3 regions of the Pseudocitrobacter faecalis genome follow, and region 1 is predicted to be linked to each of the others. Evidence: predicted binding sites of a transcription regulator. Region 1 holds the regulator's gene; each other region holds the start of a gene.

The links. Region 1 encodes PhoB, which activates phosphate uptake and scavenging genes when phosphate is short. Its sites were predicted from a motif close to CTGTCATAAAACTGNCNNAT; they were not measured.
Region 2: the regulator PhoB is predicted to act here: its motif matches at 8,551-8,570, upstream of uvrB (excinuclease ABC subunit UvrB).
Region 3: the regulator PhoB is predicted to act here: its motif matches at 2,909-2,928, upstream of kdgR (DNA-binding transcriptional regulator KdgR).

Annotation. Positions count from the first base shown of each region.
Region 1 is NZ_CBDDNJ010000002.1:3,290,444-3,301,268, forward strand. Features, by position in the region: gene proY (proline-specific permease ProY) at 1-328, opposite strand, end outside; gene brnQ (branched-chain amino acid transporter carrier protein BrnQ) at 414-1,733, opposite strand; gene phoR (phosphate regulon sensor histidine kinase PhoR) at 2,154-3,440, opposite strand; gene phoB (phosphate response regulator transcription factor PhoB) at 3,462-4,151, opposite strand; gene sbcD (exonuclease subunit SbcD) at 4,345-5,547, shown strand; gene sbcC (exonuclease subunit SbcC) at 5,544-8,681, shown strand; gene mak (fructokinase) at 9,387-10,289, opposite strand; gene rdgC (recombination-associated protein RdgC) at 10,388-10,825, shown strand, end outside.
Region 2 is NZ_CBDDNJ010000002.1:2,889,896-2,900,720, forward strand. Features, by position in the region: gene moaB (molybdenum cofactor biosynthesis protein B) at 1-348, opposite strand, end outside; gene moaA (GTP 3',8-cyclase MoaA) at 370-1,359, opposite strand; molybdenum cofactor riboswitch at 1,347-1,494, opposite strand; gene yvcK (uridine diphosphate-N-acetylglucosamine-binding protein YvcK) at 1,720-2,628, shown strand; gene eptA (phosphoethanolamine transferase EptA) at 2,705-4,339, shown strand; gene pmrA (two-component system response regulator PmrA) at 4,344-5,015, shown strand; gene pmrB (two-component system sensor histidine kinase PmrB) at 5,019-6,161, shown strand; gene uvrB (excinuclease ABC subunit UvrB) at 6,299-8,320, opposite strand; gene ACOXYR_RS14430 (ABC transporter ATP-binding protein) at 9,070-9,792, shown strand; gene bioD (dethiobiotin synthase) at 9,758-10,456, opposite strand; gene bioC (malonyl-ACP O-methyltransferase BioC) at 10,449-10,825, opposite strand, start outside.
Region 3 is NZ_CBDDNJ010000002.1:1,554,356-1,565,180, reverse strand. Features, by position in the region: gene cspE (transcription antiterminator/RNA stability regulator CspE) at 1-170, opposite strand, end outside; partial or broken gene ACOXYR_RS08055 (DUF2627 domain-containing protein) at 183-327, opposite strand; gene ACOXYR_RS08050 (YebO family protein) at 1,072-1,362, opposite strand; gene mgrB (PhoP/PhoQ regulatory lipoprotein MgrB) at 1,436-1,579, opposite strand; gene ACOXYR_RS08040 (YobH family protein) at 1,744-1,983, shown strand; gene kdgR (DNA-binding transcriptional regulator KdgR) at 2,026-2,817, opposite strand; gene ACOXYR_RS08030 (MFS transporter) at 2,995-4,368, shown strand; gene htpX (protease HtpX) at 4,398-5,282, opposite strand; gene prc (carboxy terminal-processing peptidase) at 5,485-7,533, opposite strand; gene proQ (RNA chaperone ProQ) at 7,553-8,227, opposite strand; gene ACOXYR_RS08010 (GAF domain-containing protein) at 8,325-8,822, opposite strand; gene yebS (membrane integrity lipid transport subunit YebS) at 8,967-10,250, shown strand; gene ACOXYR_RS08000 (PqiB family protein) at 10,219-10,825, shown strand, end outside.

The sequences.
Region 1 (10,825 bases):
CGAAGGCAGTCACGTCGGCGATAGCGACAATCAGGATTTCAAAGCAGTATGTCCAGCCGGTGATATAGCCTGCCAGCGGGCCGAGGTTTTCCTGCGCATAGCGCGAGAAGGAACTGGCTGCCGGGTTGTGCACCGACATTTCGCCCAGCGCGCGCATGATGATATACGCCGCCACGCCACCGATAATATAGGCCAGCAGCACGCTCGGCCCGGCCATCTTGATTGCGTCAGCGGAACCATAAAACAGCCCGGTTCCAATTGCTGATCCTAGCGCCATGAAGCGAATGTGCCGGGTACTGAGCCCGCGCTTCAGCTTGTTGTTTTCCATCGTTTCCAGTGCCATTTCTTACCAAAAAACAAAAAACCACGGGACGCGAAGTCCCGTGGTTGAACATGTTGTTATCGCGCGAAAATTAATGCGCGTTAGACGTTACCTGTCGGCCTGCGGCACGGTCCCAGATAATCGCCAGAACCGCCATTATCACCGTCGGCAGCAGCCAGGCCAGGCCTTGCTCCGCCATCGGCAAACGCGCCGTCCAGCCAGGCAGCACATCAGCGAAGGCCGATGCTTTGATGCCGTCAAGGATACCAAACATCAGGCTGATAAACATCGCTGGTGCAATTACGCGAGTCGAATTATGCCACCAACCGCGGGTAAAGCTTAATACAACCAGTGCGATACAGGGCGGATAGATCATCGTCAGCACCGGAATGGAGATCTGAATCAGGTGGCTCAGCCCCAGGTTGGAGACCGCCATCGAGAAGATACCCAGAATAAACACCAGCGAGCGATAAGAGAGCGGCAGATACTGCGCGAAAAATTCCGCGCACGCACAGGTCAGGCCAACCGCCGTAACCAGACAAGCGATAAAGATCAGCGCCGCCAGCAGGAAGCTACCCGCTCCGCCGAAGGTATGCTGCACATAAGCATGCAGAATCGCCGCGCCGTTTGCGCTCTTATCAACCAGCAGCGCGCTATCGGAGCCCAGGCGGAACAACGCCAGGTACAGCAGCGTCAGGCCAACGCCGGCCATCAGGCCAGCCCAGATGGTATAGCGAGTCAGCAAGCGAGCCTCGGTCACGCCGCGGGAGCGGGCCGCGTTCACGATTACGATCCCAAATACCATCGCGCCAAGGGTATCCATAGTCAGATAACCATTCACGAAACCATTAGAAAACGGTGCCGTTTGATACGCTTCAAGAGCATGACTGATAGGGCCAGCCGGCCAGATAACCGCCGCCACGGAAAGCACCAGCAGCGCCAGAATTTTCATTGGTGCCAGGAAGTTGCCGACGGTATCGAGCAGTTTGCCTGGATAGAGGGAAACCAGAATGACCAGCGCAAAATAGACCAGGCTGTAGATAAACAGCGGCATCGCACCATCACCCGTCAGCGGGGCAATACCGATTTCGAAGGAGACAGTCGCGGTACGCGGCGTCGCAAACAGCGGGCCAACAGCGAGATAACAAACGGTTGCCAGCAGAACCCCTGCGACTTTACCGATTGGCGTACTGAGGCTATCAACACCACCGCCGACCTTTGCCAGCGCGACAACGGTCAACACAGGCAGACCGACTGCGGTAATTAAAAAGCCGAGCGCGGCGATCCAGACGTTCGGGCCCGCCTGTAAACCAACCATTGGAGGGAAAATAATGTTGCCAGCGCCGACAAACAACGCAAAGGTCATAAAGCCCAGAGCGATGATATCGCGTGTTTTTAACTGATGGGTCATATGTAACTACTGCCTGTGGATGTGGTGTTGTACAAATAAAAAACTTTGCGCTCGCTCCAACGGAATCTTTCAGAGGAAACAAGCAACAAACTCAGCGGGATATGCTCCCTTCGTAGCGTGAGGAAGAATAGTTTTTTGATTTGCTACGTAAATACAGTCTGATTCCTACTGCATTAGGCGCAATTTAAACGCTTATAACGTTTTAAAGCAATATGGGATCGCAAAACCAGACGATTATACTAATACTAAATACAAACCTGGAACGATTAACCAGATATAGGAAAAACACATGGCTGATCATGCGAACAAAAAAGCGCCAGTTGTTCATAAAATATCCGATGGGAAATTGACTGCAAAGCAAACAGACCAGCCGAAGCTGGTCTGTGGAAACTCATCGTGACAAGTGCTAAATCTGGCGCTTTATGTGGCAATTAAACGTTCCGGCAGCAGGAAACTAAAGCGTGTTCCTTTTCCTGGCTGGCTTTCAACATCCAGGCGGCTATCATGATGATTTAACGCATGTTTCACAATCGCCAGGCCTAAGCCGCTGCCGCCAGTTTGCCGGGAGCGCGCTTTATCCACCCGGTAAAAACGCTCGGTTAAACGGGGAAGATGTTCCGCCGCAATGCCAGGCCCGTTGTCCTCGACGCTAAACAGCGCACCGTGCGGCGCATGCTGCCAGCGCACGGTGATTTTCGTGCCGGCGGGCGTATGGTTCACCGCGTTATAAACCAGGTTTGACACCGCACTGCGCAGTTGATCTTCATTGCCCAGCACCTTCAATGCCTCATCAATTTCAAAATGGAGTTCATGCTGGCCCTGGCTTAGCGTTTGCGCTTCCCGCTCAACCACCCGCAGCATCATCGGTACATCCACTTTTTCATTGAGGGTGAGGGTCGGCGCGGCTTCAATTTTCGATAGCGTCAGTAATTGCTTCACCAGCCCTTCCATACGCTGCGTCTGTTCACGCATCGTATGCAGGGCTTTTTCACGCGTCGCGCCTTCCAGTACCTGCTCCTGAAGCATCTCAAGATAGCCCTGCAGAACCGTCAATGGCGTACGCAGTTCATGACTGACGTTGGCAAAGAAGTTGCGCCGTGCGCCTTCCAACTGGTGCATTTGGGTGACGTCGCGCGCCACCATCAGCAACTGCCGGTCGGTATAAGGCATGATACGGATTTCCAGATGACGCCCATTATTGAGCACCAGATGCAGCGGTTTAAGAAACTCGCGTTGCTTAAGATGCTGCGTAAATTCCGGATAACGCAACAGGTTAAGAATATTTTGCCCGCTATCGTCCGGCCAGCGCAGACCAAGCAGTTGTTGCGCCAGGCCGTTACACCAGAAGATTGCGCCCTCTTCTGTGGTCAACACCACCGCATCGGGTAGTGATTCTGCGCCGCTACGAAAGCGTTTAATCAGATTACCCAGTTCACGGCGGCGTTTTTTATTACGCAGTTGCATCTGATTCAGACCGTAGAGCAGCGGTTCCCAGCTACCGCGCCCCGGCGGCGGCGTCATGCTGCGATCGACCCATAACCACCAGGAAAGGCGCAGAAGATTCCAGAAATGCCAAATCAACAGTCCGGTCACTGCCGCCAGCAGAAACCAGGGAAGATGGCCAATAATAAGCCCTAATATCAGGGCCGGGAGACAACACAAGAAAAGCTCAAAGGCGAGTCTTTTCCATGACAGCCGTTCCAGCACGCGTCACACTCCTGTCAACATTCAGAAACGAGCCGAAAAACGGTAGCCCGTGCCGCGAACGGTTTGCACCATACGATCGTGGCCGCTCTGTTCCAACGCTTTGCGCAGGCGGCGAATATGCACATCCACCGTGCGATCTTCCACATAGACGTTGGTGCCCCAGACATGGTTCAACAATTGCTCACGGCTGTAGACGCGTTCAGGGTGCGTCATAAAGAAATGCAGCAGTTTGAATTCGGTTGGCCCCATATCGAGCGGATTTTCGCCGGTCATAACGCGATGCGAGGTAGGATCAAGGCTTAGGCCCTGCATCTCAATCACCTCCTCCACCGCCATCGGAGAGATACGCCGCATCACCGCTTTGATCCGCGCCACCAGCTCTTTCGGGGAAAAGGGTTTGGTAATGTAGTCATCCGCGCCGGTTTCCAGACCGCGTACGCGATCCTCTTCTTCACCGCGCGCCGTCAGCATCATGACCGGGATATCGCGGGTCAGCGCTTCACGCTTGAGATGTTTGATAAACTGTAGCCCTGAGCCGCCCGGTAGCATCCAGTCGAGCAAAATCAGATCGGGCCAGGGTTCATTGAGCTGATTCACCGCACTGTCATAATCTTCCGCCTCAATCGGCTGGAAACCGTTTTGCTCCAGCACGAAACAGACCATTTCGCGGATGGGTGCTTCATCTTCAACGACCAGAATGCGTCTCGCCATTTTATGCCCTGTTTTTTTAGCCATCAGTATACATTCGGCGTCATTATGCGTCAGATTTATGACAGTTTTATGAAAAACATGACCGTAAAATGATGGCGCTTTACGAAATATGACACTCGCGGAATACACCCGTCGATCCTGCGGTCGGGGAATGTATAATCCCGGCTATGCTTTTTTCCCCACAGGGACGACGATGCGAATTCTTCACACTTCAGACTGGCACTTAGGCCAGAATTTTTACAGTAAAAGCCGTGCCGCAGAACACGATGCGTTTCTGAACTGGCTGCTGGAGACCGCGCAACGCGAACAGGTCGACGCCATTATTGTGGCGGGCGATATCTTTGATACCGGCTCGCCGCCAAGCTATGCGCGCGAACTCTACAACCGCTTTGTGGTAAATCTGCAACAAACCGGCTGTCATCTGGTGGTGCTTGCCGGAAATCATGATTCCGTCGCCACGCTGAATGAATCCCGCGATATTTTGTCGTTTCTCAATACCACGGTGATCGCCAGCGCCGGGCATGAACCTTTTATTCTCAACCGCCGCGACGGCACACCTGGCGCTGTTTTCTGCCCGGTGCCATTTTTGCGTCCGCGCGATATCGTCGTCAGCCAGGCCGGGCTTTCCGGTGCGGAAAAACAGCAGCATTTACTGGAAACCATTACTGACTACTATCAGAAACAATACCAGCAGGCCTGCGCACTGCGTGGCGATCGCCCGCTGCCGATAATCGCCAGCGGTCACCTGACCACCGTGGGTGCCAGCAAAAGCGATGCCGTGCGTGATATTTATATTGGCACACTGGATGCGTTTCCGGCGCAAAACTTCCCGCCTGCCGATTACATCGCGCTGGGGCATATTCACCGCGCGCAGAAAATCGGCGGCAGCGAACATATTCGCTACTGCGGCTCGCCTATCCCGCTCAGCTTTGATGAAACGGGGAAAAGCAAAAGCGTCAATCAGGTGACCTTTGTCGAGGGTAAACTTCAGGACGTGACGCCACTCGACGTGCCCGCTACGCAACCGCTGGCGGTCATTAAGGGCGACTTTGACAGCATCAGCAGCCAGTTGGCACAGTATCGCGATGCCCCGTCAGAGCCCCCGGTCTGGCTGGATATTGAAATCACCAGCGATGAGTATCTGCATGATATTCAGCGTAAAATCCAGGTCATTACCGATGATTTGCCCGTTGATGTATTGCTGATCCGCCGCAGCCGCGAACAGCGTCAGCGCATTCTGGACAACAGCCTGCGTGAAACCCTAAGCGAACTGGAAGTTGAAGAGGTTTTCCAGCGTCGTCTGGCGCTGGAAACGCTAGAAGAATCCCGGCAGGCGCGCCTGAAAACGCTGTTTGATCTCACCGTTCACTCGCTTGATGAGGAGCCGCAGCCATGAAAATCCTCAGCCTGCGCCTGAAGAATCTCAACTCACTGAAGGGCGAGTGGAAAATCGATTTCACCGCCGAACCGTTTGCCAGCAACGGTCTGTTCGCCATCACCGGCCCCACAGGCGCGGGAAAAACCACTCTGCTGGACGCCATTTGCCTCGCGCTGTATCACGAAACGCCGCGCCTCAACACGGTGTCGCAATCACAAAACGATCTGATGACCCGCGACACCGCTGAATGTCTGGCGGAAGTTGAGTTTGAAGTGCAGGGCGTGGCCTATCGCGCGTTCTGGAGCCAGAACCGCGCGCGCAATCAGCCGGATGGCAACCTGCAGGCCCCGCGCGTTGAACTGGCGCGTCGCGATGACGGCAAAATTCTGGCCGATAAAGTCAAAGATAAGCTCGAGCTTATCGCGTCGTTGAGCGGGCTCGATTACGGCCGCTTTACCCGTTCAATGTTGCTGTCACAGGGGCAGTTCGCCGCGTTCCTTAATGCGCGTCCCAAAGAACGCGCCGAGCTGCTGGAAGAACTCACCGGCACGGAAATATATGGACGAATTTCTGCGCAAGTTTTTGAAAAACATAAACAGGCACGCACCGAGCTGGAGAAACTCCAGGCGCAATCCTCCGGGATGGTGCTGCTGAGTGAAGAGCAGCAACAGTCACTGCAGGGAAGTTTGCAGGCGCTTACTCTCGAAGAGAAAGCCGCACTGGAGCAGCAGACGATCGCACAACATCAGCAACAGTGGTTGCTGCGTCAGAATGAACTGACGCGCGAAACGCATACCACCCGAGAAGCGCTTGCCGCCGCAGAACAGGCTCTGGCGACAGCGCAACCCCAGCTGGAAACGCTCAGCCGTGCCCAACCGGCGGAACTTCTGCGCCCACGCTGGACACATCTTCAGGAACAAGCCGCAACCCTCGCCAGAACCCAGCAGCAGACGCTGCAAGTAAATGCTCGCTTACATGAAGCAACCACCCGCCGTAACCGCATCCGCGCCACGGCTATCGAACAGATGCGCGGGTTGCAGCAGACGCAAACTCAGCTAAACCAATGGCTTAAGGAGAACAAGCGTTTTGCACACTGGGGCAGCGAACTCACCGGCTGGCGCGCGGCATTTGTTTTACAGGCGCGAGAAAGCGCACAGTTGCAGAACAACCAGCAGCGCCTGAGTACGCTGGAAAAACAGCTTGCCCAGTTACCGGCCTCCACGCTTACGCTGAATCTTGCCGAAGCCAGCGACGCCATTAACGCGCACAGCGCTGCCCGCCCGCTGCGCCAGCAGCTCACTACGTTGCATGCACGTTTTCTTCCGCTGCAAAAACGGCGTCAACAGTTGGTTGAAGCGCAGGATAATCGCCGCCAGCAACTGGAAAAACTGACCGCAGAGCTGACCGATCGCCGCCAGCGCTATAAAGTGCAAAACCAGCAACTGAGCGATGTGCGTGCATTATGCGAGATGGAAGCGACGATTGTGCGCCTGGAAGCCGAACGCGCCAGGCTGCAACCCGGTTGCGCCTGCCCATTGTGCGGTGCCACCGAACATCCGGCGATTGCGCAATACCAGGCGCTGACGCCCGGTGTCAATCAGGCGCGTCGCGATGAACTGGAGCGCGACGTCAAACGTCTGGCGGAAGAAGGTGCAACCCTGCGCGGCCAGCAGGATGCCCTGCAAAAACAACAGCAGGTTGAAGAAAGCGAGCTGGAGTCTCTTTCTAAGCAGGAGCAAGCACTTACATCACAATGGCAGGACGTAACGGCCGCGTTAGGCGTGACGCTTCGCGCTGAGGAAGCGATTAGCGAGTGGCTTGGCACACAGGAAGAGTACGAACAGCAGCTTTATCAGCACAGTCAACGGCTGAATTTACAGCAGCAGATAACCGACCTTCAGCAGCAGATTACGCTGGCGCAGAACGAACTCAGCCAGCGCCGCGAAGCGTTGCAGGCTCAACTGACGACGCTTTCGCTCACAGCACCTCTTTCCGGCGAAGAGAACGTCTGGCTGGCGGCGCGCGAAGAGGAAAGCCGGCTCTGGCAAAGCCAACAGACGCAGCACGGTGAAACGCAGCAAAAACTCGCTCAGCTTCAGCCGTTGCTGGATACGCTGCCTGTGTGTGAAATCGAAGAGACAACCCCCATGTCGCTGGAGGGATGGCAGCAGATCCACAACGATTGCATCTCGCTCGCCAGCCAGTGGCAAACCTTGTCGCAGCAGGAAGCACTGGAAAAAGCGCGCCTGCAACAGGCCGAGCGCGAATTTGCTCAGGCACTGGCGGAATCACCGTTCAGCGATCGCGCGGCGTTTCAGGCGGCGTTGCTGGAACTGCCTGAGCGTGAGCGTCTGGAGCAACTGAAAGTGTCGCTTGAGAGCAAGCTTCAGCAGTGCCGCACGCTGGATACGCAGGCGCAAAATGCCCTGCAACGTCATCTGGCTCAACGCCCAACGACGCTCAACGATGATACCGCGCTTGAGCAGGTACAAACTCATCTATCGCACCTGTCCCAACAATTGCGCGAGAACAGCGCTCGTCAGGGCGAGCTTCGCCAGCAAGTGAAACAGGATGAAGAGAACCGCCGCCAGCAACAAAACCTGCTGCTGGAGATTGAAAAAGCCAGCGCGCAGGTAGAAGACTGGGCGCACCTGAACGCGCTGATTGGCTCCAGAGAGGGCGATAAATTCCGTAAATTCGCCCAGGGGCTGACGCTGGATAATCTGGTGTGGCTGGCGAATGACCAGCTTAGCCGCCTGCACGGGCGCTATCTGTTGCAACGTAAAGCCAGTGAAGCGCTGGAACTGGAAGTGGTCGACACCTGGCAGGCAGACGCGGTGCGCGACACCCGAACCCTCTCCGGCGGCGAAAGTTTCCTCGTCAGCCTGGCGCTGGCGCTGGCGCTTTCTGACCTGGTGAGCCACAAAACGCGTATCGATTCGCTGTTCCTTGACGAAGGCTTTGGCACTCTGGACAGCGAAACCCTCGACACGGCGCTGGACGCGCTGGACGCGCTCAACGCCAGCGGCAAAATCATTGGCGTGATTAGCCACGTAGAGGCGATGAAAGAGCGCATTCCGGTTCAGATAAAAGTGAAGAAAATTAACGGGCTGGGGTATAGCAGGCTGGATAAGGTGTTTGCGGTGGAGTGAGGGGGATATGTGCGCGCTGATGCCCTCACCCCGGCCCTCTCCCACAGGGAGAGGGAGAAAACCGCACCCACTTAAACTCTGGCACCATCGGTTCCCTCTCCCACAGGGAGAGGGAGAAAACCGCACCCACTTAAACTCTGGCACGGTCGGTTCCCTCTCCCTCGAGGGAGAGGGTTAGGGTGAGGGGGAAATGCGCGCACCGATGCCCTCACCCCGGCCCTCTCCCACAGGGAGAGGGAGAAAACCGCACCCACATAAACTCTGGCACCATCGGTTCCCTCTCCCTCGAGGGAGAGGGTTAGGGTGAGGGGGAAATGTGTGCACCGATGCCCTCACCCCGGCCCTCTCCCACAGGGAGAGGGAGAAAACCGCACCCACTTAAACCCTGGCACGGTCGATCCCTCTCCCTCGAGGGAGAGGGTTAGGGTGAGGGGGAAATGCGCGCACCGATGCCCTCACCCCGGCCCTCTCCCACAGGGAGAGGGAGAAAACCGCACCCACTTAGACCCTGGCACGGTCGGTCCCCTCTCCCTCGAGGGAGAGGGTTAGGGTGAGGGGGAAATGTGTGCACCGATGCCCTCACCCCGGCCCTCTCCCACAGGGAGAGGGAGAAAACCGCACCCACTTAAACCCTGGCACCATCGGTTCCCTCTCCCTCGAGGGAGAGGGTTAGGGTGAGGGGGAAATGCGCGCACAATTCTCCCCCTACAACGGCCACAACCACGCCGCGCCGCGCACGCCGCTGGAATCACCGTGCACCGCTTTACGAATCGGCGTTTCACATTCACCGCCAAACACCCATGGTTTCACTAATTCCGGCACCGTTTTGTACAAACGGTCAACGTTGCTCATCCCGCCACCCAGCACAATCACATCCGGATCGAGAATATTCACCACGTTCGCCAGCGATTTCGCCAGGCGCTGCTCATAACGACTAAACGCCTGTTCCGCCAGCGCATCGCCCTCTTCAACAAGCTGCATGATCTCGCGTCCTTTCAGCGCTTTTCCACTCAGCCGATGATAATCGGTCGCAAAGCCGGTACCGGAAATAAAGGTCTCAATACAGCCCTGCTTTCCGCAATAGCACGGCACTTCAGCGCGATAGCGCAGCTCGTCGTCGTCCATCCACGGTAGCGAATTATGCCCCCACTCGCCCGCCGTGCCGTTACCGCCAATGTGCGAGCGCCCGTTAATCGCCACGCCTGCGCCGCAGCCGGTACCAATAATCACCGCAAACACCGTTTGTGCCCCCGCCGCCGCGCCGTCAATCGCTTCGGACACCGCCAGGCAGTTAGCATCGTTGGCCAGGCGCACTTCCCGGCTCAGACGCTCGCTGAGATCATTATCAAACGGCTGCCCGTTCAGCCACGTGGAGTTCGCGTTTTTCACCACCCCGGTGTAGGGCGAAATCGAGCCGGGAATACCTATCCCCACCGTGCCGATTTGCCTGGTCGCCTCTTCCGCCATTTCCACCAAATGAGCAATGTTTTCAATCGTTTCCCGATAGTCACGCGGCGTGGGTAAGCGATGCCTGAACAGCTGCTCTCCCTTGTCGCTTAGCGCAATAACTTCCGTTTTTGTACCGCCCAGATCAATCCCAATACGCACAGAACGCTCCTTCTGAAATTCCCCGATTAACAATGCAAGCATAGAGACAATTCGTTATCATGCCCGCTGAATTTAACGATAAAGCCGTGGGAAATATCATGCTGTGGTTCAAAAATTTAATGGTTTATCGTCTCAGCCGCGACATTTCTTTGCGCGCCGAAGAGATGGAAAAACAGCTCGCTGAATGGACTTTCACCCCGTGCGGAAGCCAGGACATGGCGAAAACCGGTTGGGTTCCGCCGATGGGATCGTCGCAAAGCGATGCGTTGACCCACACGGCCAACGGCCAGATTATTATTTGCGCCCGTAAAGAAGAGAAGATCCTGCCGTCTCCGGTGGTGAAACAGGCGCTGGAAGCGAAGATCCACAAGCTGGAAGCCGATCAGGGCCGTAAGCTGAAAAAAACCGAGAAAGATTCGCTGAAAGACGAAGTGCTGCACTCTCTGCTGCCTCGCGCCTTTAGCCGTTTTAGCCAGACGATGATGTGGATCGACACCGTGAACGGTCTGATTATGGTCGACTGCGCCAGCGCGAAA
Region 2 (10,825 bases), 400 kb from region 1:
GGTGCCAATCTCTTCAAAAGAGAGCATGCGAAATACTTCGCCGAAGCCTTCGATTTCACGATCGAACAGTGGAAGCAGTGCTTCCGGTGCCTGGTCGCCGTCGGTCAGGCCGGTGCCACCGGTAATAAGCACCACCTGCACGTCATCGCGCGCAATCCATTCAGAAACTTTCGCGCGAATCGCGTAGCGGTTCTCTTTAACAATCGCTTTGTCGACGACTGTGTGGCCCGCCTCCTGCGCGGAATCACGCAGATAATGGCCAGAGGTGTCATCCTCTTCACCACGACGGCTGGAAATAGTAAGAATAGCGATACGGGTGGGGAAAAATTCAGTGCTCGCCTGACTCATTTAACTCTCCTTGAAAACGAATTAGCCACCAATCCAGGACAGGTTCTGGGTGATCCCGGTGTTGCCCTGGTGCAGGAAGTGGGTCTGCTTCTTATGGGTTAACGCTTCTGCGATGCGCGCCTCAAGTTCCTGCTGCTGGGCGTCGGCCACTAACAGGTCACGAAGGTCTACGCCGCCCTCGCCGAAAAGGCATAAATGCAGTTTGCCCACAGATGAGACGCGCAGACGGTTACAGGTAGCGCAAAAGTCTTTTTCATACGGCATGATTAAGCCGATTTCCCCTTCATAGTCGGGATGACAAAAGACCTGCGCCGGGCCGTCGCTGCGCTGTCGGATCTGATGTATCCAGCCGCGTTTGAGCAGTTGGTCACGCAGCACCATCCCGGAGATATGGTGTTTACGGAACAGGTCGCCGCCGTCGCCGGTTTCCATCAGTTCGATAAATCGGAGTTGAATGCGGCGCGGTTTGATCCACGCCAGAAAGGTGTCGAGCTGGTGATGGTTTACATCGCGCATCAGCACGGTGTTGACCTTTACCTTTTCAAAGCCAGCAGTGAAGGCGGCGTCGATACCGTCCATCACCTGGCGGAATTTGTCCTGACCGGTAATCGCGTGAAACTGACGCGCATCAAGGCTGTCGACGCTGACGTTCAGCGCCGTCAGGCCCGCTTCGCGCCAGGCGGCAACATCGCGCGCCATACGGTAACCGTTGGTAGTCACGGCAATCTGTTTGATGGCCGCGTTTTCTCTTACTGCTGCGATGATGTCGACAAAGTCGCGACGCAGGCTCGGCTCGCCGCCGGTGAGACGCACTTTTTCGGTACCCAGCGCGGAAAACGCACGGGTAACCCGCCGCACTTCATCCAGCGACAAAAAGCCATTGTTAGTGACTTCGCCCGGCTTGTAGCCGTTGGGCAGACAGTAGGTACAACGGAAGTTGCACACATCGGTTATCGACAGACGCAGATAAAAGAACCTGCGCGCGAACGCATCAGTAAGTTGTGAAGCCATAGACACCTTTCCAAATACGGGAGGCGAGGTCATTTCTTCCTTCGCCCTGGTGATGTTCAGTAAAGCCAGGAGCATCACGGCCAAAACGCCTTATCTTTCGACTTAGGCACAGAGGCTAGAGTGTTTTTCAGCAATGTTGCTGAAAGGGATTATGCCGATAGTAGCGCGAGATGGACAACTTCGCCATTTTCGCTTTCGCTATATAAAGTGATACATAGCGACCTGATCGTGCACTTTCCCTACAGAATACGCATAAATCAGGCTTTTGCATTGATATACGTCATTTTGCCCGGCGTGCGGCATCGTCTTTTGGGAGTAGTTACGCTAATGTAAGCAGATGTTCCAACATAAGGAAGTTGTATGCGCAATCGCACTCTGGCCGATCTCGATCGCGTCGTCGCCCTTGGGGGTGGACATGGATTAGGGCGGGTGATGTCTTCACTCTCCTCTCTCGGCTCTCGTTTAACCGGTATCGTTACTACCACTGATAATGGTGGCTCGACCGGCCGTATTCGTCGCTCTGAAGGCGGCATCGCCTGGGGCGACATGCGTAACTGCATTAACCAGTTGATCACCGAACCCAGCGTAGCGTCCGCCATGTTTGAGTACCGTTTTGGCGGCAATGGCGAACTTTCCGGTCATAACCTCGGAAATTTAATGTTAAAGGCGCTGGACCACCTGAGCGTACGGCCTTTAGAGGCGATCAATTTAATAAGAAATCTGCTGAAAGTTGAAGCGTCGTTAATTCCCATGTCGGAACAACCTGTCGATCTGATGGCGATTGATCAGGAGGGTCATGAAGTCTACGGGGAAGTGAATATCGATCAACTGCCGTTGCCACCGCAGCAACTGATGCTTACACCTTCGGTTAGTGCGACGCGTGAAGCGGTGCAGGCGATTGGCGAAGCGGATCTTATCTTAATCGGCCCCGGCAGTTTTTATACCAGCCTGCTGCCCGCCTTATTGTTGAGCGATGTGGCTCAGGCGCTGCGCCGTACGCCTGCGCCAATGGTCTATATCGGTAATTTAGGCCGCGAGCTCAGCCCGGCGGCAGCCAGCCTGACCCTTGCGAAAAAACTCGACATTCTTGAGCATTATGTTGGGAAACCGGTGATTGATGCGGTGGTCGTTGGGCCGAAAGTCGATACCACTGGCATTGGCAGTCGTGTCGTCATTCAGGAGCCGCTGGAAGCCAGCGATATCCGCTATCGTCACGATCGTCAGCTATTGCACGACGCCCTGGAAAAGGCGCTTCAGGCGTTAGGCTAGCGTTCCTTAAAATCTTAAGGTTGTCTTAAAAAATACCCGGCAACATAGCGAGCATCATTTATCCAGGAAGATCGCTATGTTGCGCTATTTACGCTATCGCCCCGCCGTTAGCCGCTTAACTTATATTCTGCTTTTTGCGCTTTATATTGCGCTGGCACTGAACGTTGCGTTTTATCGCCAGGCCTGGACCCTACTCCCCGTAAATAGCGTCCATAACGCGCTGGTGTTCTTTACCATGCCACTGGTCGCCTTTTCGGTGATGGTGATTTGTCTGGCGCTGGCCTCCTTCCTGCGGCTGGAAAAAGTACTGGCGACGCTGTTTATTTTACTCAGCGCATCGGCGCAATATTTTATATTGACCTTCGGCGTGATTATCGACCGGTCGATGATTAGCAATATTCTCGATACCACTCCGGCGGAAAGTTATGCTCTGATGTCAGGCAAGATGATTCTTACGCTGCTTTTTACCGCTGCGCTTTTCGTCGCGCTTGCGTGGTGGATAAAAATAAAACCGGCAACACGAAAATGGCGCGAGGCCGGGCTGCGAGGCGCGTCGGTGCTGGTTTCTGTAGTACTTATTGTGATGGTAGCGGCTCTCTTTTATAAAGACTACGCCTCACTGTTCCGCAACAATAAGGAGCTGGTGAAGTCACTCAATCCTTCTAACAGCATCACCGCGATCAACTCCTGGTATACCCACAATAAAATGGATAACCTGCCGCTGGTACGCATCGGCGAAGACGCAAAACAAAAAACGTCGATGCAAAACGGGCCGCGTAAGAACCTGACCATTTTGATTGTCGGCGAAACTTCACGCGCAGACGATTTCTCCCTCGGCGGCTATTCACGCGAAACCAATCCACGACTGGCGCAGGATAACGTCGTCTATTTTCCCAGAACCACGTCCTGCGGTACCGCCACCGCCGTTTCAGTTCCGTGCATGTTTTCTAATATGCCGCGGGCCCATTATAACGAGCAACTGGCTCATCATCAGGAAGGCCTGTTGGATATCGCGCAACGCGCAGGTATTCAGGTTCAGTGGAATGAGAATGATGGCGGATGCAAAGGCGCATGCGATCGTGTACCGCATCAGAATATGAACGCACTAAACTTACCAGGTCAATGTATTGACGGTGAATGTTATGATGAAGTGCTATTCCACGATCTTGCTAACGATATTGATAAATTAAACGGTGATGGGCTAATTGTGTTACACACTATTGGCAGCCATGGCCCAACTTATTACAACCGTTATCCAAAGGAATTTCGTAAATTCACGCCAACCTGCGATACCAATGAAATTCAGTCCTGCACTCAGGAACAACTGGTTAACACGTACGATAACACCGTGCTGTACGTGGATTATATCGTCGATAAAGCGATTAAATTATTGCAATCCAAACAGGATAAATTCACCACCAGCCTGGTTTATCTCTCAGATCACGGGGAATCACTGGGTGAAAATGGCATTTACCTGCACGGACTGCCCTATCCCATTGCGCCGGATACGCAAAAACATGTGCCAATGCTGGTGTGGCTGTCAGATGATTATCAGAAACGTTATGGCGTGAATTACGACTGTCTGAAAAAAGAATCGACACAAAATGAATATTCTCAGGACAATCTCTTCTCTACGATGTTGGGTATACTGGGCGTAGAGACCACTGAATATCGCGCGGCTGATGACATACTTAAGACGTGCAGAGGATAACGAAATGAAAATTTTAGTCGTGGAAGATGACGCGCTGTTATTACAGGGTTTAATTCTGGCGATGCAAAGTGAAGGTTACGCCTGTGATGGCGTAACCACCGCACGTCAGGCGGAGCTTAGCCTGCAATCCGGGCTCTACAGTTTGATTGTGCTGGATTTAGGCCTGCCCGACGAAGACGGGCTGCATTTCCTCTCGCGTATTCGCCAGCAAAAATGCAGCCTGCCGGTATTGATTCTTACCGCTCGCGATACCCTCGACGATCGTATCAGCGGCCTCGATACCGGCGCGGACGATTATCTTGTGAAACCCTTTGCGCTTGAAGAGCTCAACGCCCGCATTCGCGCCCTGTTACGTCGTCATTATAATCAGGGCGAAAACGAAATCACGGTGGCGAACATACGTCTTAACACCACGCGCCGTCAGGTCTGGCTGGACGAACAACTGCTGGAACTGACCCCAAAAGAGTTTGCCCTGCTCTCGCGCCTGATGCAGAAAGCCGGTAGCCCGGTACATCGCGAAATTCTCTACAACGATATTTATAACTGGGATAACGAGCCATCGACCAATACGCTGGAAGTCCATATTCACAATCTGCGCGATAAAGTCGGCAAGTCACGAATTCGCACGGTCAGGGGTTTCGGTTATCTTTTGGAAAACAGCGAGGTGACAGATTAACGTATGCCTCTTTTCGCAATCCGAAAATGGCCGATGCGCCACCAGCTTTTACTGACCGTCGGTATCATTCTGCTGGTTTTTCAGGTTATCAGCGTTTTCTGGCTCTGGCATGAAAGTAAGGAGCAGATTGACCTGGAGGTTGCCAGCATCCTGAAAGGCCACAACAACGCCAAACATATTCAGCATGAAGTTCGCGAAGCGGTTGCCAGCTTGCTGGTACCGAGCCTGGTGATTATTGGCCTGGCGCTGTTTGTCTGTTTGAAAGCGGTAAAACGCATTACCCGCCCGCTGTCTGACCTGCAAAAAGAGCTCGATGCGCGTACTCCGGATAATTTACAACCTATCCATCTGGAAAAAACCGTTCTGGAGGTGGATGCGGTAACATCCGCCATCAACCAACTGGTGGCGCGACTGACGCAAACACTCGATCGCGAACGATTGTTCACCGCTGATGTGGCCCATGAACTGCGCACTCCGCTGGCTGGGTTACGCCTGCATCTTGAACTCATCGAAAAAGCACATGCCATAAACATTGGGCCACTGATTCAACGTCTGGATCAAATGACTAACAGCGTCACGCAGTTACTGCAACTTGCGCGCGTCGGCCAGTCATTTTCTGCCGGGAGCTATCAGCGCGTTGAGTTAATGGCGGATGTCATTTTGCCGCTGAAGGATGAGCTTGAATCGATGCTGAAAGGACGCGAACAGACGCTGGTAATAACCGAAAACGTCCCTCCCACTGTGGTTGCAGGCGACGCCACATTGATAAAGGTGATGGTGCGCAACCTCGTCGAAAACGCGTATCGCTACAGCCCCACCCATTCAACCATTACCCTGTCGGCTGCCGCATCACCGACGCCAATGTTAGTTGTCGAAGATGAAGGTCCAGGCATTGATGAATCGAAAGTGGGCGAACTAAGCCAGGCGTTTGTACGCATGGACAGCCGCTATGGCGGAATTGGGCTGGGGTTAAGTATTGTCACGCGTATTGCACAACTGCACGAAGCAGCATTTTATTTGCAAAATCGCGAAGAGAGAAGCGGCACGCGGGCGTGGATTGCCTTCACACCCGCGAACCTGAAACCGAAGTTAAAAAGTCAGAACCCAGTGGCAGAGAAAACCAACGACAATCAGGCCGGAAAGTAACACAGTTAGAGATTGCTGAACGTTTAGATTTGACATGGAACTCTCCTCTTATTGATGAGGAAATTATCCATGTTGCATATTAAGCAAACATTAAGGCTGGCATTGCTCCATGTGATGCCAGCCTCAATTTTTTGAGGTTATGACGCAGCGATAAACAATTCACGTAGCTGATGAAGTTTATCGCGGATCTCGGCAGCTTCTTCAAATTCCAGATTCTGCGCGTGCTGCAACATTTGCGCCTCCAGAGACTGAATTTGCTGCTGTAATGCTTTCGGCGTCAGCACCTGATCCGCTTCAACAATTTGCGCGCTGCCGCGAGACTTGCCACGACCTTTGGTTTTGGTTTTCGCCAGCCCCTCACCCAGCGCCAGAATATCGACCACTTTCTTGTTCAGACCCTGCGGAACAATACCGTGCTCGTCGTTGTAACGCTGCTGCTTCTCACGACGACGTTCTGTTTCACCGATAGCCTTCGCCATCGATGGTGTGATTTTATCGCCATACAGAATGGCTTTACCGTTGATGTTACGCGCGGCGCGCCCAATGGTCTGGATTAGCGAGCGTTCGGAACGCAGGAAGCCCTCTTTATCGGCATCCAGAATCGCCACCAGCGACACCTCTGGCATATCGAGACCTTCTCGCAACAGGTTGATGCCCACCAGCACATCGAACTCGCCAAGCCGCAAATCACGAATAATTTCCATACGTTCGACGGTGTCGATATCTGAGTGCAGGTAGCGCACACGTTCACCGTGTTCTTCAAGATATTCGGTGAGATCTTCCGCCATCCGCTTGGTCAACGTCGTGACCAGCACGCGCTCGTTAATCGCCGTGCGCAGGCGAATTTCTGATAGCAGGTCATCGACCTGCGTCGCCACCGGACGCACTTCAATCACGGGATCCAATAGGCCAGTAGGACGCACCACCTGATCGATAACGTCGCCGCCGGATTTCTCCAGCTCATAGTTCCCCGGTGTCGCAGACACGTAAATCGTTTGCGGCGCGAGGGCTTCAAACTCTTCAAACTTCAGCGGGCGGTTATCGAGTGCTGACGGCAGACGAAAACCATACTCCACCAGCGTCTCTTTACGCGCCCGGTCGCCGCGATACATGCCGCCAATTTGCGGAATGGTCACGTGGGATTCATCAATGACCAGAAGGCCGTCCGCCGGAAGGTAGTCAAACAGCGTCGGCGGCGGTTCGCCCGGCCCGCGTCCCGAGAGATAACGCGAGTAGTTTTCAATGCCCGAGCAGTAGCCCAGTTCATTCATCATTTCAAGGTCAAACTGCGTGCGCTGGCTGAGCCGCTGCTCTTCAAGCAGTTTGTTGTTTTCCAATAACACTTTACGGCGATCCACCAGTTCGTCTTTGATCTCTTCCATCGCCTGTACGATGCGCTCACGCGGGGTGACGTAGTGCGTTTTGGGATAGACCGTAAAACGTTGAATGGTGCCCTCTACGTGGCCCGTCAGTGGGTCAAACAGCGACAGGCGCTCGACTTCTTCATCAAACAGTTCAACGCGCAGCGCCAGGTCTTCTGATTCCGCCGGGAAAATATCGATAACTTCGCCGCGTACGCGGAAGGTACCACGCTGGAAGGCCTGGTCGTTGCGCGCGTATTGAAGCTCGGCCAGCCGCCGCAGTATAGCGCGCTGGTCGATAATCATGCCGACCGTCAGGTGCAGCATCATTTTCAGGTAGAGATCCGGATCGCCCAACCCGTAAATAGCCGATACGGAAGCCACCACAATGACATCACGACGTTCAAGCAAAGCTTTGGTGGCCGACAAACGCATCTGTTCAATGTGTTCGTTCACCGACGCATCTTTCTCGATGAAGGTGTCTGAACTGGGAACGTAGGCTTCCGGCTGGTAGTAATCGTAGTAGGAGACGAAAAACTCAACGGCGTTTTCAGGGAAAAACTCTTTCATCTCGCCATAAAGCTGCGCCGCCAGCGTTTTGTTTGGCGCCAGCACCATCGTTGGGCGCTGGAGATCGGCAATAACGTTAGCCACGGTGAACGTTTTCCCCGAGCCGGTTACCCCCAACAGCGTTTGATGTGCGAGACCATCTTCCAGCCCCTCTTTCAGGCGCGCGATGGCATCAGGCTGGTCGCCAGAGGGTTGAAAGGCCGAATGCAATTTGAACGGTTTACTCATTAACAAGGCTACCTGGTGGCGGGTTGATCGGGCAGGTGATTAATTTTACTCCTCAGCGCAAAATTTGCCAACAAAAAACACTGGATATAAAAACAGTAGCACATTATGGTATTGCTGTTACGCCGTCCTGAACCCACGTTTAGCGGCTGAAATTTGCGCTCTGGCAGGATAAAAAAACGCCCTGCCGAGGTTATCCCCAGAACTTTTTCTGTTTTAACATTTGTCAATATGTGTCATGAAACTTTTATGTCAGTGAGCCACGCTTTCAACCGGGCCATTGCTTTTATTCATCTTACTGATAATAAAAGAGAAGATTGAAAAGCCGCGTTTCGCATCAATTTACTGGCAAGCCGCGTATTCTCTCGTCTGCCGAAGGTTTTCTAACTCTAATACACAAGGTTATCCACAGGAATAGTGGATAAGTGTCTGGAGCCCCTATCCCCTGTCACTCGGGCGTTTTCGTCGATCGCCGCAAAAGCGAGGGGTAAAAATTTTTTATCGTTAAATTTTGATTTTTATCAGCGAAAATCATCATGTGCTTTCTGCGTGACGGCCTTCACATTTTCGTATAAATTTTGCACAGAATTTGCGGGTTATTGCGCCAGTGCTATGCAGTTCCCTCTCTCCAACTCATTCCTCTTTCTTAAGTTAATTCTTAAAAATCAGCCGTTATGCTGAGGAATATCCGTTCTGGCAAGAGAATTGCAATCTTCTTTCGTGACCCCGTCTTTTGGCTTGAGGAGAACACGATGTTGAGTTTGCATGCAGTCAATCATTTCTACGGAAACCAGCACACACTCTGGAACATCGATCTCGAATTGGCTTCCGGCGAGTGCACCTGCTTAATCGGCCTTCCCGGCACGGGGAAAACCACACTGGTGAACTGTATTACCGGTCATCAGCCCATTGAAAGCGGCAGCATGATTTGGCAGCAAACCGGTTCGCCCCCCTGCGATTTAATGCCCCTATCGCCCGTGCGGCGCACAACGCTTGGGATCGGGTACGTGCCTCAGGATAAACGCATTTTTTCGCAGCTTAGCGTGGAAGAGAATTTGCTGATTGCTCTCAAAGCGGCGGGGGAAAACAGCGGAACAGTGAGTCCGGAAATTTACGCACTCTTCCCCTCTCTGTATGCGCTCAGGCAACTTAAGGGCTCTGCTCTCACCGAGGATGACCGTTATCAATTAGCCCTGGCCTGCGCGATGGTCACACGGCCACGGCTGCTGATTCTGGATGAGCCGACGCGCGGCGTGGGCCACGCGTTTATCCATCGGCTGGGGGATTTGCTGCTGCGCCTGAATCGGGAGATTGGGCTGACGATATTGCTCGCAGAACAGCAGCTTCCGTTTATTCAGCGCGTGGCAGACCGTTTCTGCCTGTTACATCGCGGCAGAAACGTGGCCCAGGGCGGCGTGGCGCAGCTTGATGAGCAGTTAATTAAAACGTGGATGACGCCCGGGACAGGGCACTGAGGTCAAGATACTGTCCCAGGTCGTGCTCTGCCAGCGTCGCGCCCAGCCAGGGGATTTCGCCCAGCATCGGCGCATCAATCATCCGTTGCAGCGTCGCCAGATAGGGCTGGTGACGCTTCCCTGGTTCCTCGACATCATTGGCTATCCAGCCCGCCAGCTTCAGGCCAGCCTGCTTGACGGCCTGAACGGTCAGGAGCGCATGGTTGATACAGCCCAGCTTCATGCCGACCACCAGAATCACCGGCAATTGCTCGCGCTGCACCCAATCCGCAAACGTCAGATAGGGCGAAAGCGGCGTATACCAGCCACCCGCGCCTTCCACTAATACCCAATCCGCCTGCGCTTCCAGCGTGCGCAGACCCGCCGACAGAACATCCGCTTCGATCGGGCGCTGTTCCACCTCGCTGATAATGTGCGGCGACGTGGGTTCAGCGAAGGTGTAGGGATTCACCACGTCATAGGCCAACGGCAGCACGCTATTGCGCTGCAATGCCAGCGCATCACTGTTACGCAGTCCGTCAGATGTTTCATCGCTGCCAGAAGCGACAGGTTTGTAGCCTGCTGTCCGGTATCCGAGTGCCCGCGCGGCCTGTAGCAGTGCTGTGCTGGCCACCGTTTTCCCCACTTCCGTGTCAGTGCCGGTAACAAAATAACGTTTAATCACGCGTAATCACTCCAGAAAAAAGATGGTAGGTCAGCGGGCATTGCCCCTCAACTTTTGGCCACGCCAGCTGCAGCTGCTGAAGTTTGCTGCGGGTTAACGGCTCGCGCGCCCGGCCTTCATGCAGATGCGTCGCGCCAATGCCTTTCAAAGAGCGCATCGCGCTCAGCGCATCAGGGAAGAGCAGCGTTATTGAGCGGGCACTACTGTGCTGCTGCCAGCCCGCCTGCGCCTGTCGAAGTGTCTCCTCCGGCAGAAAACGGTTCGCATGGGGGTGCGCATCCACCGCCTGCCAGGCCTGATTCAGCTCGGGCAACGATCCAGCGGTCAGCGTGGTGAAGGCCAGTACGCCACCGGGATGCAACTGGCGAT
Region 3 (10,825 bases), 1.7 Mb from region 1:
CCGTCCTGAATTTCGAACTCAACGTTCTGGCCTTCAGCCAGAGTTTTGAAGCCGTTACCCTGGATTGCAGAGAAGTGTACGAATACATCTTTGCTGCCGTCAGCCGGAGTAATGAAGCCAAAACCTTTAGACTCGTTGAACCACTTAACTTGACCTTTAATCTTTGCCATTTGCAAAATTCCTTAGAGTGTTTTCTTCGCCCGTGGGCGCATTCATAGATAAAACTGAGACATGACTGCATGAGGCACTAATATAAGGTTCGGCAGAGAAGCGGTATTCAACGTCAACGTGTTTACTCAGGACTTCTTTACTGATAATGCCATACATAGACAGAACTGTACCTCGTTTAACCCAAAACGTGTTATCACATACAACGATAATAATGGCAAGCCATTTTTAAACGTGTCTCGATCAGCCGCACAAATCATACAACAATCATTTGATCGACTACGCATTTATGCGGCAAAGCGTTATCTGATGCGCCCCGGCTCGTGTCTTAAGCCTCACCTACCTTACGGTAACGTAAGACTTTTTTACCATAGACCAGGATTTTCATTCCGTCCAGAAAAGCGAAGCGGCATCAACATTTTTTTATATCCTTAGAATATTTTCGCGCTAATTTTCAAAAGGTGCATTTCGGTAACCGGTTATAAGCAAGTAACATTTCGCTATACCGCTACGCTGATTCACGAAAGCAAAATAATGTCCTTAGGTTGCACCAAAATAATGAACGTTTAATGACAGAATGCCATCACTGCGCAATAAAAACGTTTCGCTAATAGCGTACGGCAAATGCGGCTAGCGGGTTGCGCAAATAAAGTCGATATCCATCACTCATACATTTAGATGATGGATAAATATACAAAACGATAAAGTGATAAAAAATTAATTATAAATACAATGAGATACGAACCCAGGAATGTGAGGCAACAACGAGTCAGGTCAGTGATGCATCAGGAAAGGGGAAGGTAAGGAGAGGTAACACCGTCAATGACAGCGGATGCACCGCTTCGGTGCAACCTACGGACTCCGGCAGCCTGGTCAGACAGCCGGAGTGAAGAGGAAAAGAGATTATCGTTCCGCCACCAGACGAATGAAATCATCTTCATCTTCGTTTTTTGCTTCAACGGCTTTCTCAGTGACTGCCGGTTTTTCAGGTTCATTAGCTTCACAGAGTCGACGCAGCAGCGCATTCTGACGCTTTTGCTGATCCAACAATGCTTCAAGCAGTTCTATTTGCTCACTGGTGCGCGAACTTGCACGGTTAACAAAGAACCAAAGTACCAGCCCTACAATCAACAGCAGAACAGATATCACGACAGACGCCAGATTTAATGCCCCAGAACTTACTAGATCACTCATTTCACCACCTCAATAGGAACGGACTATTCTACCACTCGCATTAAGGAAGGAAATCGTTGATGGCAAAAATGTTTTACCAGGGAATGAATTTATTGATGCTACAGATTCCGTTAAAGAACTGTACATCCTGGTCGCACAACACGTTGAGCGTCTGAGTCCAGAGCAGCAAACAGGCCGCCAGTACGACAATCAGTAACACCCACCGAAATTTTTTCACTCCACACTCCACGACTTATAGCATTAACAGATGATCAAATTAACACGGACATCTTAAACCGCGGCTAACTGTACAGATAAATTCTGCTTTTAGGAATCATGGAGTTGTCTCGCAATATTGAAAAGCTACTCTATCATCAAGGATAGAAAAGACGTGAGGATGTCATGAGATTTGCGATCAGAACAATTATTATACTGGCCATTGTCTGGATTGGCATATTGCTCAGCGGTTATGGTGTGTTAATCGGCAGTACTGAGAACGCTGGCGGTTTAGGTCTTCAATGTAAATATCTGACCGCGCGAGGCACCAGCACAGCACAATACGTTCATTCCAATAGTGGGATTATTGGCCTGACCGATTGCCCGGTCCTGCGAAAAAGTGAAACGGTCATTGATAATGGATAAAAAAACGCCGCGATACCGCGGCGTTTTTGATTAGGTGTCTTATCAGAACGGGTAATCGTTATAGCCTAACTGCTCTGAAATTTTACGCGCCGCCGTATGCAGCATCGCAACATACTCGTGCAGGCGCTCTTCGGAGAAACGCAGCGTCGGGAACGAAATACTTAACCCCGCAATAACCACGCCAAAACGGTCGAAAACCGGAACGCCGATGCAGCGCAGGCCCTCTTCCTGCTCTTCATTATCTTCCCCGTAACCCTGCTGGCGAACCAGATCCAGCACCGGCATCAGTTCCTCGGTGCTGGTGATGGTACGATCGGTGCTGTGTTTGTATTCCACACCCTGCAGAATTTCACGCACTTCATCGCGGTCGCGCCAGGCCAGCAACACTTTACCAATGGCGGTGCTATACAGCGGGTTACGACGGCCAACGCGGGAGTACATGCGCAAGTTATACATCGAGTCAATTTTATGGATATAGACGATACTGTCTTCGTCCAGCGCACCAAGGTGAATCGTCTCTTTCGTCAGACGTGACAGTTCACGCATCTGAATATCTGCACTACGAATTAAATCGACGTTCTGTAAAGCGCGGGCGCCAAGTTCAAATAGCTTCAGCGTTAACGAATACTTTTCAGATTCCCCTTCCTGGGCAACGTATCCCAATGATTTCATGGTCTGCAAAAAGCGATAAACAGTGCTTTTCGACATCATGACACGCTGCGACAGTTCGGTAATTCCGATTTCGCGCTCTTCACCAAGCGCCTGCAGGATGCCAAAAACCTTCAATACTGAAGAGACAGAATCTGGCTGTTTATCCAAATCTGCAACTGCCATTTATCACCTCATCGCAACTGTTTTATAAAAAATAGAACCGGTTTTTATTATAATTTCGCAAAGCGCTCGTCGCAATGAATCTTCTGCAACCTGGTTACAAATCTGCGACATACAGCCGAATAATCAATGCTAAAATAGTTTTCTGACAAATAATTTCTCAAAAACCGCATTTTTCCCATGGATAAAAAAATTTCGGATGGCTTACCCGTACCTCAACGGTATGGCGCCATCTTAACCATTGTGCTCGGTATTACGATGGCGGTGCTCGATGGGGCTATTGCTAACGTGGCTCTGCCCACCATCGCCAGCGATTTGCATGCGTCTCCGGCGGCATCTATCTGGATAGTCAACGCCTATCAAATTGCGATAGTCATCTCGCTACTGTCGCTGGCTTTCCTGGGCGACATGATTGGCTATCACCGGATCTACAAAATCGGTCTCATCGTCTTCACCCTCGCTTCGGGGCTATGTGCGATGTCGAATTCACTGGAGATGCTCACGCTCGCGCGCGTGGCACAGGGTCTTGGCGGCGCGGCGTTGATGAGCGTGAACACCGCGCTCATACGGCTTATCTATCCGCAGCGGCAGTTAGGACGCGGCATGGGGATCAACTCGTTTGTGGTTGCTGTCTCCTCAGCAGCCGGGCCGACCATCGCCGCGGCGATTCTCTCTGTGGCGTCATGGCAGTGGCTATTCCTCGTGAACGTGCCGCTCGGCGTTATCTCGTGGTTGCTGGCGGTGCGTTATCTGCCCGCAAACGGCTTACGCAGCCAGGCAACACGCTTCGATCTGCCCAGCGCAATCATGAATGCCCTGACGTTTGGTCTGCTGATCACCGCACTGGGTGGATTTGCGCAGGGGCAATCGACCACGCAGGTGGCGGCGGAAGTGGTGCTGTTACTGATCGTCGGATTCTTTTTCATCCGTCGTCAGTTGCGTCTACCGGTGCCGCTATTACCGGTCGATTTATTGCGCATCCCATTGTTCTCGCTCTCTATTTGCACGTCAATCTGCTCTTTCTGCGCACAGATGCTGGCACTGGTGTCGCTCCCTTTCTTCCTGCAAACCATGATGGGGCGCAGCGAAGTGGAAACAGGATTACTGCTGACGCCCTGGCCACTGGCAACCATGGTGATGGCCCCTCTGGCCGGTTATCTGATTGAGCGAGTCCACGCCGGATTTCTGGGCGCGTTCGGCATGGCGGTGATGGCCTGTGGGTTATTTGCGCTCGCCCTGCTGCCCTCTTCGCCTTCCGATCTGGATATCATCTGGCGCATGATCCTGTGCGGTGCAGGGTTCGGTCTGTTTCAGTCGCCCAATAACCACACCATTATTTCCGCCGCACCTCGACAGCGGAGCGGTGGTGCCAGCGGGATGCTGGGTACGGCTCGCCTGCTGGGGCAAAGCACCGGCGCGGCGCTGGTAGCGTTGATGTTTAATGCGTTTGGCGATAGCGGAACACATGTGTCGTTGCTGCTGGCGGGAAGTCTGGCGGTGGTTGCGGCCCTGTTTAGCGGCTTGAGGGTGACGCAACCGCGCGTACAGGGCTAAAAAAAGCGCCTCAATTGAGGCGCTTTTTACTATTTCAGGTATTCACCGGTACGCAGCGCTTCGATACGCTTGTCCAGCGGCGGGTGAGTCATAAACAGCTCACTCAGCGTTTTCGACTTACCGTTGATGCAGAAGGCCATCATAGTGCTGGCTTCCTGTGGTTCGTAGCTGGTCTTCAAACGTTGCAGGGCAGCAATCATTTTTTCACGCCCTACCAGACGTGCTGAACCGGCATCCGCATGGAATTCACGGTGACGTGAGAACCACATGGTGATAATGCTGGCCAGAATACCGAAAACCAGTTCAAGAACCATGGAGACAGCAAAATAGATAAGTGGGTTACCATTGCCGCCCTCTTCGCCTTCATCACGGTTACCGCTCAGGAAACCGGCAGCAATCTGCGCAATAATACGTGAGATGAAGATAACAAAGGTGTTTACCACGCCCTGAATCAGGGTCATCGTCACCATATCACCGTTAGCCACGTGGCTAATCTCGTGGGCGATAACCGCTTCAGCTTCGTCACGGCTCATGTTTTGCAACAGGCCCGTACTGACCGCGACCAGCGACGCATCACGGCGCGCGCCGGTGGCGAAAGCGTTGATGTCCGGCGCATGGTAGATAGCGACCTGCGGCATAGCAATGCCAGCCTGGCGCGATTGTTGCGCCACGGTGTCCATCAGCCAGCGCTCTGTTTCGTTACGCGGCTGCTCGATAACTTCCCCACCCACAGATTTCAGGGCCATCCATTTCGACATCATCAGCGAAACGAGAGAACCACCAAAACCAAATAGCAGAGCCATAATCAGAAGGCCCGTCATGCTGCTCGACTGAATTCCTGTCAGGCTTAGCACCAGCCCAAACACAACCATCACAGCAAGGTTGGTCAACAGGAAGAGCGCGATTCGCATCATAATTTACTTTTAACCTCGTTTTAACAAAACGCACTAAGCGATTACCCACATCGTATGGGTATTAATACAATTTTCAACTATCCACGGCGGGTAAGTCACGAGAAAGACACAACTTTACATTTTTTCTCACACTTGCTTACGCGCAGTTTAGAGATGTAAAAAAACAGGCACAATTGCTTGTGCCTGTTTTAATAAGGGAGAATTACTTGCTGGCCGCAGGAGTTGCGGATGGCCTCTCTTTTTCAAGATGCGCCAGGTCAACCGCAATATTCACGGTTTCATCCAGATACGGATCGGGCTCCTGATAATCCTTCGGCAAATCGTCGATTTTCTTCAGCAACGGTTTACCCTCACGTTTGTAGCGATCGTTAACGCGGGCCAAACGTGTGGCATCATCTTCCTGGTTCTCTTTTTCACGCTGAGCGTAATTTAAAGAGACGATGTTGCGCTTGTCCTTCATTGCGTTAAAGCGCGCGATATCCTTTATGATGTACTGGAATTCAGGATCTTTCGCGATACGCGCATTATGCAATTTCAGCAGTTCCGGGCCAAACGGCGTTAAATCATCAGACTTCACATAGGTCGCAGCGTCGATGCTGTCCCACGGTAATGCGTTGTCTTCAAACTTCTCACCCGTTTCCGTCTCTTCTGAACCGGTCGGCATCAGGATATCAGGTGTTACACCTTTACGTTGCGTACTGCCGCCGTTAATGCGGTAGAACTTCTGAATGGTGTATTGAACGGAACCCAGCGCTGGCCATTCCGGGCGCAGCATTTGATCGTAAATGCGATTCAAAGAACGGTACTGCTGAACGGTGCCTTTCCCGAAGGTCGGTTCACCGACGATCAGTGCACGTCCGTAATCTTGCATGGCGGCCGCAAAAATTTCAGATGCCGAGGCGCTGAAACGGTCAACCAGCACTACCAGCGGGCCTTTGTAGTACACCACGCCGTCATTGTCGCTATCTTCACGCACTTTGCCGTTATTGTCGCGCACCTGCACGACCGGGCCGGACGGAATGAACAAGCCAGAGAGCGATACCGCTTCGGTTAATGCCCCGCCGCCGTTAGTACGCAGATCGATGATAACGCTGCTGACATTCTGTTTTTCCAGTTTCTGCAGCTGTACCTTAACCTCTTCCGTCAGGCCAACATAGAAACCAGGTATATCGAGCACACCCACTTTCTCTTTGCCGACGGTTTTCACCGACATTTTCACGGCGCGATCTTCCAGACGAATACGTTCGCGCGTCAGGGTAACGATTTTGGTTTTCGCCCCTTTACCCGCCGGCAGGATTTCCAGGCGAACTTTACTGCCCTTCGGCCCTTTAATCAGCGCCACGACATCATCCAGACGCCAGCCGATCACATCGACCATCCCTTTTCCGGCCTGGCCCACGCCAACGATTTTATCGCCAACCGTGATCGCTTTACTCTTCGCCGCGGGGCCACCGGCCACCATGGAGTTGATAACCGTGTAGTCATCATCCATTTGCAGCACTGCGCCGATACCTTCCAGAGACAGGCTCATTTCGGTATTGAACTGTTCGGTGTTGCGAGGAGAAAGGTAGTTGGTATGCGGATCGATTTCCCGCGCGAATGCGGTCATCGCCAGCGAGAATACATCTTCGCTATTGGTCTGCGCCAGACGACGAATCGCGAATTTATAGCGACGCGTCAGGGTTTCGCGGATCTCTTTTTCATCTTTACCGGTCAGCTTCAGGCTTAGTTCGTCGAACTTAACTTTGCCATCCCACAGGGCGTTCAGCTCGGCTTCATCTTTTGGCCATGGCGCTTTTGCGCGGTCAAGATTGAAGGTGTCGTTGCCGGTGAAGTCCATCGGGCGTTCAAGCACTTTCAACGCGTACTGATAACGTTCGAAACGTCGCTTTTGCGCCAGGTTGTAGAGATCGTAAAACACGTCGAGCTTGCCCGATCGTAGCTCATCGCCAATCTGCCCTTTCTTCGAAGCAAACTGCGCAACGTCGCTGGCCAGCAGGACGTTGTGACTGTAATCGAGCAGGTTCAGATAGCGGTCAAAAATCTTGGCGGAAAAGGACTGGTCGAGATCGAACTGACGATAATGAGAACGGGTAAAGCGCGATGTTACGCGCTCGCTCACCGTTGCGTGCTGAGTCTCTTCCTTCAGAATCGGAATTTGATCAACACGGGTAATATCTTCCACCGCTAAGGCGTGGCCTGTTATTAAAAACAGGCCAGCGAGGGCGGAGAGCCTAAAAAGTTTGTTCATGCCTGGCCCGGCCTCCGTTTCAGAACACCAGGTGTTCTGCGCGTACTATCATTGACATACCAGAAGTTAGCTGCACGCGGACACCGTCTTTGGTGATTTCCAGAATCGTGGCGTCCATTGCGTTATTGCCCGCTTTGACTTTCAGGGATTGACCAACGGTCAGCGCAGAAATGTCGGAAACAGGAGTAAGCTTTTCTTCGCGTACGGCTTTTGCAGCAGGTTTAGCATCGCGCGGTTTACGCTCAGCGTTTTCTTTGCGGCGAACCGGAGGACGCGGCTTACGCTCGCGACGCGGTGCGTCACCTTCACCGGCAGCAGCGGCGGCTTCGCGTTTTTTCGCCTGCTGTTCAGCACGTTGAGCCTGAACACGGGCTTTGGCTTCTTCAAGCTGCTGACGAGCGTGGGCAACGTGCTGCTCATCAAGTTCACCACAAGGGTTACCGTCGAGGTCGACACGTACCGCACCAGCTTTGATACCGTAAAGGTAGCGCCAGCTTGAAGTATAAAGACGTAAAGCGGAACGTAATTGGGTTTTGCTGAGGTTCATCTCACCATCAACACGCTCGACAAGATCCTGAAAAATACCGACTTTCAGAGGACGAGCTTCACCTTCGGCACTGAAACAGCGCGGAAAACGTTCGGCCAGAAATGCGATAACTTCTTTACTGCTATTCAACTTAGGTTGATTTTCCATGAAATTTCCTGATTACAACGGACGTAGCCAACAAGCCGCAGGCATGAACAGGCGTCATTATAATGACGCCATCGTTAAATGCTACGTTATCCGTTGATTATCCTTCGACGCGGGCAAAGAATTTTTGATAATCGGTGCCAGAAAGCACATTTTCAAGATGACCGACCAGTTCTCGCAGCCCCTGCTCGTCTTCTTCGCTAAAGCGCGAATAGACCGGGCTATCGATATCCAGTACGCCAATCACTTGTCCGTTAACGACCAGCGGCAGTACGATTTCGGAGTTACTGGCGCTATCACACGCGATGTGACCGTCAAACGCGTGCACATCTTCCACGCGCTGCACTTCATTCTTCGCCACCGCCGTACCGCACACCCCTCGACCAACCGGAATGCGCACGCACGCCAGTTTGCCCTGGAACGGCCCTAAAACCAGCGTATCACCTTCCAGCAAATAAAAACCTGCCCAGTTTACATCCGCCAGACGTTCAAAAAGCAACGCGCTGGTGTTAGAGATTACAGCTAAAAAACTGTTCTCACCTGCCATCAATGCCTGAAAATCGCGGTTAAGATCCGCGTAAAGTTCTGTTTTGTTCATTATTAAACCACTATTGTCTACTTCAATTACTGATACTATCGACGACGCATACCCCTATAAAATAAGCATTAAATGCGTCAGGGCTCAAGTTCAATCCATTCATGAGTTAAGATAGAGTTATACATTCATTCTACGATGTAATAAATGCCACTAAAAACATCACGTATTACACCGACACAGAAAATTCGCATTCATGCGATAGGCGATCCTATTCCGCAGGCACAATACCAACGTTGCCCGCAGTGCGATACGCTTTTTCAGTTACCGTCGGTTAAATCGCACCAATGCGCCTATTGCCCGCGCTGCAATGCCAAAGTTCGCGACGGTCGCGACTGGTCGCTAACGCGTCTTGGCGCCATGGCAATCGCCATGATGTTACTGATGCCGTTCGCCTGGAGCGAGCCCCTGCTACGCCTGCATCTGCTTGGCGTACGTATTGACGCGAACGTACTGCACGGTATCCAGCAAATGACCACTCAGGGCGATCCCATTACCGCCGCGATGGTATTGTTCTGTAGCGTCGCCGCGCCAGCGGTGCTGGTCATCGCCATCGCCTATCTCTGGTTTGGTAATATTCTGGGGATGAACCTGCGCCCGGTGCTGCTGATGCTGGAGAAGCTTAAAGAGTGGGTCATGCTGGATATTTATCTGGTCGGGATCGCCGTCGCGTCCATTAAGGTGCAGGATTACGCATTTCTGCAACCCGGTCTGGGCCTGCTGGCGTTTATCTCACTGGTGGTACTCAGTATTCTGACGATGATTCATCTGAATATCGAAGAACTCTGGGAGCGCTTTTATCCACAACGTCCGGTGACCCGCCCTAATGAAGGGCTGATGGTATGCCTGGATTGCCATCACACCGGCTTTCCTGACTCACGCGGGCGGTGCCATCGTTGCCATGTTCCCCTCTACAGGCGGCGTAGGCAGAGTCTGCAAAAATGTTGGGCGGCGCTGATTGCCTCAATCATTTTTCTGCTCCCGGCAAACTTTTTACCGATTTCGATTATTTACGTTAATGGCGGGCGACAGGAAGATACCATCATGTCAGGGATACTTTCTCTGGCGGACAGTAACGTCGCCGTTGCCGCCGTGGTATTCTTCGCCAGTATCCTGGTCCCGTTTACCAAAGTCATCGTGTTGTTTACGCTGCTCATCAGCATTCATACCAAATGTGAACAGGGTTTACGCACACGCATTCTGTTGCTGCGATTCGTAACATGGATTGGTCGCTGGTCGATGCTGGATCTGTTTGTGATCTCGTTAACCATGTCGCTGATTAATCGCGATCAGCTTCTCGCCTTTACGATGGGCCCCGCTGCATTTTATTTCGGTGCCGCGGTTATTTTGACTATTCTTGCTGTTAATTGGCTGGACAGCCGCTTACTTTGGGACGCTCATGAGTCAGGAAACGCCCGCTTCACCGACTGAAGCGAAAATTAAAGTTAAACGTCGCATTTCACCTTTCTGGTTGCTGCCAATCATCGCGTTGCTGATTGCAGGCTGGCTTATCTGGAACAGTTACGAAGATCGCGGCACCACCATCACCATCGACTTTATGTCGGCGGACGGTATCGTGCCTGGCCGTACACCCGTGCGCTATCAGGGCGTGGAAGTGGGTACGGTGCAGGACATTCGCCTGACCGACGACCTGAACCGTATCGAAGTGAAGGCCAGCATCAAAAGCGATATGGAAGACGCGCTGCGTGACGATACCCAATTCTGGCTGGTGACGCCGAAGGCCTCTCTGGCCGGGGTTTCCGGGCTGGATGCGCTGGTCGGCGGTAACTATATCGGCATGATGCCCGGAAAAGGCAAAGCACGCGATCACTTCACCGCGCTGGATACACAGCCCAAATATCGCCTGAATAACGGCGAGCTGATGATTCACCTTCACGCACCAGATCTCGGCTCGTTAAGCAGCGGCTCGCTGGTCTATTACCGTAAAATTCCCGTTGGACGCGTGTACGATTACGCCATTAATGCCAACAAACGCGGTGTGACCA